3 regions of the Collimonas sp. PA-H2 genome follow, and region 3 is predicted to be linked to each of the others. Evidence: predicted binding sites of a transcription regulator. Region 3 holds the regulator's gene; each other region holds the start of a gene.

Region 1 (3,274 bases), 1.4 Mb from region 3:
CTGGGCTATCTGAACGGTCCATACAGTGGGATTTGATGCAACAGGAAATGGGAAGGCAACCGCATGGCTAACATCCTAGTCGTTGACGACGAAATGGGAATTCGGGAATTGCTCTCGGAAATTTTAGGTGACGAGGGGCATGTAGTAACCGCCGCGGAAAATGCACAACAGGCTCGCGAGTTTCGTCAGGGCGGCGTGCCCGATCTGGTGCTGCTCGACATCTGGATGCCGGACACCGACGGCGTGACGCTGCTCAAGGAATGGCAGCGCGACGGCTTGCTGACCATGCCGGTCATCATGATGTCCGGCCACGCCACCATCGACACCGCGGTAGAAGCGACGCGCATCGGCGCCCTGAATTTCCTGGAAAAGCCGATTGCCTTGCAAAAACTGTTGAAAGCGGTCCAGCAGGGGTTGTCGCAGGGACCGAAGACCGCCCGCGCGCCAACCCTCTATCCGCAACCGGTCGCCGCCACCAACGAATTGGGCGACGTGGTCGCCGCTGCGGGCGCCTTTAACAATCCGATCGCGTCCGACAGCGGACACGCCGCAGCCATGCCATCGGTGGCGGCAGCCTCGGAAAGCCTGTTCTCGACATCGTTCGGCCTGCCTTTGCGTGAAGCACGCGATGCTTTCGAGCGCGCCTATTTCGAATACCATCTGATCCGCGAAAGCGGCAGCATGACCAGAGTGGCCGAAAAAACCGGACTGGAGCGCACCCATCTGTACCGGAAACTGAAGCAACTCGGCGTCGATCCGGGAAAGCTGTCGAAAAAGGGCGGATGACACTCACGACGCTAGTCAGCGGCAGAGCGGCGAGCGCGCGCGAAGCCGCAATCTGGTCTGCACTGCAGCAAGAATTGGCGCAGCAGGGCGTTTATCAGAGTACCGCACTGATTCTGGAAGGCCTGGCCGACGGCAAGCTGGCCACGGCCGACCTGCCGCCAGAACTGGAAGTCAAACGCATCGCCCCGGGCTGTTTTTGCTGCATTGGCAACCTGACGCTGCGGGTCACTTTGAACCGCCTGCTGCGCAAAGCGCCAGCGCGATTGTTCATCAGCATTGCCGACGACACCCACCTGGAGCAAATCCGCGCTTTCCTCAGCCAGCCGCCGTACGACGCTTATCTCTCCCTGACCCAGGACCTGACGGTCTGAGCCACTGTCGTCCGGCAGCGGGAATTGCCCTGCGGCTATGCAGCATTTTCCTGCCGCCGGCACGCAACTTTCCTCGGCTTTTCCCCTCTAAGTTGTTGCGTATGACAATCATAAGAATAATTCCAATAGCAGCACGCTATGTACATTCACTAACAAATCCTATTAGCACTCTGAATTAGAGAGTGCTAATATATTCCCGTCATACGTCTGATCGTTGATCAACCGGCAGCCTGAGCTGGCCGGACAGCAAGGAGAAAGAATGAAGAATCCATCAGTCAGCACCGCATTAATGCCTACCGAGAGCAACGCCCTGGCGCTCGGCTTTTCCGGCACGCTGGGGAATATCGACGCTTATATCTCGGCCGTGAACCGCCTGCCGATGTTGACACACGATGAAGAAATTTCTCTTGCGCAACAATTGCGCGACAAAAACGACCTTGGCGCCGCTCAAAAGCTGGTGCTGTCGCATTTGCGCCTGGTGGTCTCGATCGCCCGCGGCTACCTCGGTTATGGCTTGCCGCACGCTGACCTGATCCAGGAAGGCAACATTGGCCTGATGAAAGCCGTCAAGCGCTTCGACCCGGACCAGGGTGTACGGCTGGTGTCGTACGCCATGCACTGGATCAAGGCGGAAATGCATGAATACATCCTGAAAAACTGGCGCCTGGTGAAAGTAGCCACCACCAAGGCGCAGCGCAAGCTGTTTTTCAATCTGCGCAGCCACAAGGAGGGCCTGGACGCGATGACGCCGTCGCAGGTCGACGCCCTGGCCAAGACCCTCAACGTCAAGCGCGAAGAAGTGATCGAGATGGAAACGCGCCTGACCGGCCGCGACATCGCACTGGATGCGCCAACCGATGACGACGATGACAAATTTGCACCGATTGCCTATCTGTCGTCGGAATCGCAGGAACCGACCAAGGTGCTGGAAGCGCAGCGCTATGACCGCCTGCAATCGGAAGGCCTCGAATCTGCCCTGGGCAAGCTGGATGAACGCTCGCGTCGCATCGTCGAAGCCCGCTGGCTGGCCAACGACGACGGTTCCGGCGCCACCTTGCATGAGCTGGCCGACGAATTCGGCGTCTCGGCGGAGCGCATACGGCAAATCGAAGCGGTTGCCTTGAAGAAAATGAAGGGCTCGCTGGCGGCATTTGCCTGATCATCGACTTTTTCCTATGAAGCCCCCTGCAGCCTTACGGTCCAGGGGGCTTTGTTTTTCCTCTCGGTGTTACACTATTGCCTATACGTAAACATGGCCGAAAGCAGTAGAACGCCCAATGAACAGCAACAATACAGACACGGCGATTTATAAAGTGCTGTTGATAGGCGGCTACGGCTTCTTCGGAAAGAAACTTGCGGAACGGCTGGCCCTGGACCCTCTCCTGCACGTCATGCTCGCCGGGCGCGACCTTAGCGCCGCCCAGGCCCTGGCGGACTCGCTCAATCAACTTACGCCACCCGCGCGCTTTTCCGCACTCCGTATCGACGTACAGGATGCGCAGCTTGCTGCGTGCATCGAAGCCAGCGGCGCCAATGCCGTAATACATACCAGCGGCCCGTTTCAAGGCCAGGGCTACGATGTTGCGCGCGCCTGCATCGCTGCCGGAGCGCATTATGTGGACCTGGCCGACGGCCGCGATTTCGTCTCCGGCATCACGGCGCTGGACGCCTCAGCCAGGCAGGCGGATGTGCTGGTGACCAGCGGCGCCAGTTCGGTGCCGGCTTTGTCGAGCGCGGTTGTCGACCAGTTGGCAGCGGATTTCCGTGAGCTGCACGACATCGCCATCGGCATCAGTCCCGGCAACCGCACCGAGCGCGGCCTGGCGACAGTACGCGCCATTCTCGGCTATTGCGGCGCATCGTTCCTGCAATGGAGCGATGGACGATGGCAGCCTGTAGTCGGCTGGCAGGGATTACGCCGCCAGCGCTACCAGCAACCTGTCGGCAACCGCTGGCTGGCTAACTGCGACGTTCCCGACCTACAGCTCTTCCCGGCTCGCTATCCCGGCGTCCGCAACATTTCCTTTGGCGCCGGCCTGGAGCTTCCTGTGCTGCATTTCGGGGTCTGGCTGATGGCTGGCATGCGTCGCCTCGGATTGGTGCATAACTGGTCGCGC
Region 2 (3,274 bases), 180 kb from region 3:
GTGGCTCTTCGATCGCGCGCAGCACGATCTTGATGCCGGCTTCCTGGTCAGGATTGTCGCCCTTCAGGTCCTTGATATTGGCACGTGCGCGCAGGAATGCAACGCCGCCGCCTGGCACAACGCCTTCTTCAACTGCTGCACGGGTAGCGTGCAGAGCATCTTCAACGCGTGCTTTCTTTTCTTTCATTTCAACTTCGGTAGCAGCACCGACTTTGATCAGAGCAACGCCGCCGGCCAGCTTGGCAACGCGTTCTTGCAGTTTTTCACGGTCGTAATCCGAAGATGCTTCTTCGATTTGCGCGCGGATTTGCTTGACGCGAGCTTCGATAGTGATGGCTTCGCCTGCACCGTCGATGATGGTGGTGTTTTCCTTGCTGATTTCGATGCGCTTGGCTTGGCCCAGTTCAGCCAGAGTAGCTTTTTCCAGGGTCAGGCCGACTTCTTCGGCGATCACTTGGCCGCCGGTCAGGATAGCGATGTCTTCCAGCATGGCTTTACGACGGTCGCCGAAACCTGGAGCCTTGACAGCTGCAGTCTTCAGGATGCCGCGGATGTTGTTGACCACCAGAGTAGCCAGTGCTTCGCCTTCGACATCTTCTGCGATGATCAGCAGTGGACGGCCGGACTTGGCGACTTGTTCCAGGATCGGCAGCAGGTCACGGATGTTCGATACTTTTTTGTCGAACAACAGGATGAACGGATTTTCCAGAGCAACAACTTGCTTTTCCTGGTTGTTGATGAAGTATGGCGACAGGTAGCCGCGGTCGAATTGCATACCTTCGACGATGTCCAGTTCGTTTTCCAGCGACTTGCCATCTTCAACTGTGATCACGCCTTCTTTGCCGACTTTGTCCATTGCCTTGGCAATGATTTCACCGATGTCGGTGTCGGAGTTAGCGGAGATCGAACCAACTTGGGCGATTTCCTTGCTGGTTGTAGTTGGCTTCGACAGAGTCTTGATTTCAGCAACGATGGCGACAACAGCTTTGTCGATACCGCGCTTCAGGTCTGTAGGGTTGAAACCGGCGGCAACGTACTTGAAGCCTTCGCGAACGATAGCTTGTGCCAGCACGGTAGCGGTAGTGGTACCGTCACCAGCGTTGTCGGAAGTCTTGGAAGCAACTTCTTTCACGAGCTGCGCGCCCATGTTTTCCAGCTTGTCTTTCAGCTCGATTTCTTTAGCGACCGAAACACCGTCCTTGGTTACTGTAGGGGCGCCGAAGCTGCGCTCCAAAACCACGTTACGGCCCTTAGGACCCAAAGTGACCTTGACTGCGTTAGCCAGGATGTTGACGCCGTTGACGATCTTGGCGCGTGCTTCATCGCCGAAAATTACTTGCTTTGCTGCCATGTTTGATTCTCCTGAATAGGGTTGAATTCGATTGTGTAGTGCACGGACCTGATGAGGCGCGCTGGGCGCCGATCAATCAGATAATCCCGGTTTAACCGAAATTACTTGCCTTCAACTACGGCAAACAGGTCTTCTTCGCGCATTACCAGCAACTCATTGCCGTCGATCTTGACAGCCTGGCCGGAGTATTTGCCGAACAGAACGCGATCGCCAACCTTGACTGCCAGCGCACGGACATTGCCGTTTTCCAGAATCTTGCCGTTACCGACGGCCAGCACTTCACCTTGATCCGGCTTTTCAGCAGCCGCTTCAGGCAACACGATACCGGATGCGGTCTTGGTTTCCTGGTCGAGACGCTTGACGATAACGCGATCGTGCAAAGGACGAAGATTCATATGTGACTCCTTAAGATTCAACAGGTTATTTGTATTTGCAGCAACATCGCAGCAAAGCACCACTGTTCTGCTTTGCTATATATATGCGCCGCACAGTGACTAGTTAGTTCGGGGAGATTGTTAGCACTCTCTCCTAACGAGTGCTAAGTATAGGGACGCTCTGTTGATTTTTCAAGCCCGCATTCCGGTTTGCATTGATCTTGAATTGCGTAATTTGCAATTATCGATATTCGTTTAATGCTTAATGGCAATGATTGGGATCGACGGAGGCTCTTTTATTTCTGAAAAGAGTGTGCACAGCTATTGGCGCTGGTGCGAAGGCCGTCGAAAGGCAGAGCCGGAAATACCTGTAATGCAAACGGCCGCCGGGCAGCTTATCTGCCCGGCGGCCGGCACATCATGCAACACAGTCCTTAAGCAGACTACAGAGACCTGAGGAACGCCAGCAGGGCTTCGCGGTCGGTCGCGGACAGGGCCTGGAAGCGCTGGCGGGTGCGGTCCGCCTCGCCGCCATGCCAGAGGATGGCCTCGGTGAGATTGCGGGCGCGGCCATCATGCAGATAACCGACTTTGGCGCTGTTGCCCATCACCTTGTCGGTGTAGCCGATACCCCACAAAGGCGCCGTGCGCCACATGCTGCCCTTGGCCTGGCCCTCGACAAACTTGTCGGCAAGGTCGGCGCCCATGTCGTGCAGCAGCAAGTCGGTGTACGGGTGGATGGTCTGGTTACGCAACTCGGCAAACAGATGGCCAGATCCGGTCTTCATCTCCACTGCGTGGCAGGCGGTGCATCGTATGCCCTGGAAGACCTTGGCGCCGCTGCTTACCTGGGCCGGGTCGACGCGGTGTTCATCCAATGGCGCTACGCCCTTGGGGAAGCCGCTGGCAAGACTGCGCTGGGCCGGCACGCCCACCAGTGAAAGATAGTGCGAGATCGCTTGCAGATCGGACTCCGAGATGCCTTTTTGCACGCCGGCGGAGGCGCAACCGGCAGGGTCGGTGTTGCAGGCACGGTTGGGGTAGACCGGCGAGGTCACCGCCATGTCCAGCAGCAAGGCGGAAGCAGCTTGCTGGCGCAGTGTCGCCTTGGATGCCTTCCAGCCGAAGCGGCCCAAGCGCACGGCGCGGGTCTCAGGATCGAAGACGAAGTTAGGCAGGCCCTTGACGCCATCTTCATCCGGCGTCGCGCGTGCGCGCGCAAGGATGTCCGCTTCCGGCACGGCTTCCAGCAAGCCGGTGCCAATCATCGGCTGCGCGGCGCGCAGCGAGAAGGCGTCCGGCACCGGCCCCTCGAAGGCAAGCGTCGGCTTGCGCAACTCAACTGCCGTGCCGTCCGCCAGCTTCACTGAACGGCTCTCGAATCCGCCGACGTTGACGCTGTTGCCCCAGTTCTGCGAGGTTCCGCTCACCGACGCGCCGTTCATCTGTACGGCGGTGCCATACTGTGGATGCGGCAGCTGCTGTCCGCTGGCATCGATCATCGCCACCCGCACCGACATGCTGTCAAGGCGCTGGTTCAATGCACCCG
Region 3 (3,274 bases):
CTTCTTTAACCTGGGCCAACATTTCCTTGGAAACAAAGTTTCCCTGTTGTATATCTATACGATATGGGGAAAAAATCCCCAGGAAGCGGCGATGCTTGACGGTTTGCACGCCGCTGGTGTCAGCGGCGGCAGTGGCAGTGTTGCCCGGCGCAGCTGCGGCAGGACTGTCCAGCAAGGGGTTTTTCGAGGCGCAGCCGGCCAATGCGGCCATCAGGACAAAGCTAGCGGTCAAAGCGGAGGTACGGGCAGGGGAGAGCAACATTCGCATAAGGATCTCAATTGATTGAGCAACTGTGCTAAAACGCTATATGATAAAGCAGATCATCCATTTGTGACCAAAACATGCCGAACAATCCATCCGAACTAAAAGCCAGCGGCCTCAAAGCCACATTGCCACGCCTCAAAATCCTGGAAATCTTCCAGAACAGCGAAGTGCGGCACTTGAGCGCTGAAGACGTCTATAAGATCTTGCTCAGCGAAAATCTTGATGTCGGCCTGGCAACTGTGTACCGCGTACTGACGCAATTTGAGCAGGCAGGGCTGTTGCAACGCAACCACTTTGAAACCGGCAAGGCCGTGTTCGAACTCAACGAAGGCTCGCATCACGACCATCTGGTCTGTCTGGATTGCGGCCTGGTCGAAGAGTTCTACGACGAGGAAATTGAAAAGCGCCAGAAAATCGTCGCCAAGGAACACGGTTTTGAAATCGCCGACCATGCGCTGGCCCTGTACGGCCATTGCCGCGACTGCCGCAAGAAAAAGGCTTGATCCCTTGTTCGCTGCCGCTCAGCGCGTACGTGTCTTGGCTGCCTTAGGCGCCGGCTTGGCGTTAGCCTTGCGCACCGCCGCCGCATAAGCCAGCCGCGCCCACGGCGTCATGGCGTGGGCCGAATCCATGGCGTCTTCCGGCGCCGACCAGTAGCTCATCTCAATCGTTTTCCCCCTGCTCTCGGTAACGAAGGGCCGGCACCCGGCGGCGGCAAACTGCGGTCGGGTCAGTTCATCTGTCTTCAGGAACAAGGTGCTATCGGCGACCAGGCCGATCATCACGCTGTCGTGATAGATGCCGTAACCGCCGAACATGCGCCGTGCGCTGACAGCGCCAAACGGCTCCAGCAGCTCACGGATATAATCGATGATGGCGTCGTTGCGGGACATGCGGGCAGCCCTGGTCAGCTGTGGCTGAGGGCGTTCGACAGCAGCTTGGCGGTGATATTCACGATCGGGATCACCCGTTCATAAGCCATCCGCGTCGGCCCGATCACGCCCAGCGTGCCGACGATCTTGCCGTTGACTTCATACGGCGCCGTCACCACGCTCATCTCGTCCATCGGCACCAGCTGCGATTCGCCGCCGATGAAGATCTGCACGCCAGTGGCCTTGCCGGAGATATCCAGCAACTGCATCAGGCCGGTTTTTTGCTCGAACATGTCGAACAGCTTGCGCAAGGAATCCATATTGGACGACAGGTCGGTCACGCTGAGCAGATTGCGCTCGCCGGAAATCACCACCTCGTCGCTGTTGTCGGTCATGGCGTCGCTGCCGGCTTCCACGGCGGCCTGCATCAGCCAGGTCATGTCGTCGCGCAGCTTGCGCAATTCGCCTTGCAGGCGCAGGCGGACGTCGTCCAGGCTGAGGCCGCCGTAATGCTGGTTGATATAGTTGGCCGCCTGCACCAGTTTCGCCGGGCTGTAGTCGACATCGGTCAGCAGCAGGCGGTTCTGGACGTCGCCGCTGGGGCTGACGATCACCAGCAGGATGCGTTTTTCCGACAGCCGCAGGAATTCGATCTGCTGGAAAATCGATTCGCGCCGCGGACTCAGCACGACGCCGGCAAAATGCGATAATGATGACAACACTTGCGCCGCATTGGTGATGATTTTCTGCTGCGAGCTGGGCTGCAGGCTGTTTTGCATTTTCGATTCGAGCGCGGTCTCGTCGATAGCCTCGACCGTCAGCAGGGTATCGACGAACATGCGGTAGCCGCGCGGTGTCGGCACCCGCCCGGCAGAAGTATGGGGACTGGCGACGAAGCCCATTTCCTCGAGGTCGGCCATGATGTTGCGGATGGTCGCCGGCGACAGCTCCAGTCCCGAGATCTTGGACAGGGCACGCGAGCCGACCGGCTGGCCGTCGGCAATATACCGTTCGACCAGGGCCTTGAGCAGGGTTTGAGCGCGATTATCTAGTTGCATATGGTTCTATTTTAGCGAGCGCTGCGCATGCTTGCCAGCGCCTTACGCACTTTAACTAAAGCACTTATACACTGTTTTAGCCAGCAAATCGTGTTTGTTCGAGCCATGCCTCCAGTTCATTCAGGCTGGTGCAGCTGGCTTGCGGCTGGACCCCCTCCGGCAGCGCGCGCTCAAAGCGATTGATCCAGACCGCCTGCAAGCCGGCCTGCTGGGCGCCGACCACGTCCAGCAGGGGGTCGTCGCCGACGTACAGGGCTTCCTGCGGCGCCACCTTGAGGGCGGCGCAGGCGGCGTGGAAGATAGCCGGATCGGGCTTGGCGCTGCCGAAGCTGTGGGCTGCGATCGAGGCCTGGAAATGGCCGGCCAGGCCGATTTTCTCAAGGTCGGCAAAGCCGTTCGAGACCGTACCCAGCGGCAGGCGGCGCTGCAGCCGGCTCAGTACCGGCTGGACGTCGGCGAACGGCGTCACCGCATGGCGCGCTTCGGAAAACACGGCCATGGCGGCATCTGCCTTGGCCGGGTCTTCGCCGACGCTGCTGAGGGCAGTGCTCAGCGCCGCGTGGCGCAGCTTCCACAGATCGAAGCGGAACACCGGATCGGTAGCCACCAGCTGCAGCCGCTGCTGGCGCAGGCTGTCGATGCTGAACTGGCGGGTGAGCGCCTCGGCATTGGCCTGCAGCCACTCGAACAGGATTTGTTCGGCGCGCGCGATCACTGGCGCTATCGGCCATAGCGTATCGTCAAGATCGAACAGAACCGCTTTGATGATCTGCGGCTTGTCCGGCTGCGAATGGGGGGAAGGTGTTGAATTATTCATCAGAGCCACGTGCGTATCCTTCATTGCAAGCCTAAATTATGGTCTAATCGCCAGCATGTGGCCTATAAAATTACCTTCTCAAGCGAATTTGCCGGAACCTGCGCCGAAGACCATTGCGATCGTCGGCAAGTATTTTGCCGCCGGCATTTCCGAATCGCTGACTGAAATCGTCGATTTCCTGCAAGGTCGCGGCCATCACGTGGTGCTGGAGGCCGAGACCGCGCAGAATGTCGCCTTGCCCGGCATCGCCGCCATGACCCCG

What was found. The regulator HrcA, encoded in region 3, represses chaperone genes, less so after heat shock. The targets are predictions, from matches to a motif close to TTAGCACTCNNNNNNNNNGAGTGCTAA.
Region 1: rpoH (RNA polymerase sigma factor RpoH) is a predicted target of HrcA. The motif match lies at 1,320-1,346, and genes of this name have one in related genera.
Region 2: groES (co-chaperone GroES) is a predicted target of HrcA. The motif match lies at 1,867-1,893, and genes of this name have one in related genera.

The regions. Positions count from the first base shown of each region.
Region 1 covers NZ_PDBX01000001.1:3,053,901-3,057,174, reverse strand. Annotated here, with positions in the region: gene BCF11_RS13990 (response regulator) at 64-786, shown strand; gene BCF11_RS13985 (GTPase) at 783-1,157, shown strand; gene rpoH (RNA polymerase sigma factor RpoH) at 1,417-2,316, shown strand; gene BCF11_RS13975 (saccharopine dehydrogenase family protein) at 2,435-3,274, shown strand, end outside.
Region 2 covers NZ_PDBX01000001.1:1,428,910-1,432,183, reverse strand. Annotated here, with positions in the region: gene groL (chaperonin GroEL) at 1-1,351, opposite strand, end outside; gene groES (co-chaperone GroES) at 1,453-1,746, opposite strand; gene BCF11_RS06505 (di-heme oxidoredictase family protein) at 2,169-3,274, opposite strand, start outside.
Region 3 covers NZ_PDBX01000001.1:1,613,138-1,616,411, reverse strand. Annotated here, with positions in the region: gene BCF11_RS07245 (outer membrane protein assembly factor BamE) at 1-268, opposite strand, end outside; gene fur (ferric iron uptake transcriptional regulator) at 343-768, shown strand; gene BCF11_RS07235 (TfoX/Sxy family protein) at 787-1,158, opposite strand; gene hrcA (heat-inducible transcriptional repressor HrcA) at 1,173-2,195, opposite strand; gene BCF11_RS07225 (HAD family hydrolase) at 2,272-3,012, opposite strand; gene BCF11_RS07220 (NAD kinase) at 3,068-3,274, shown strand, end outside.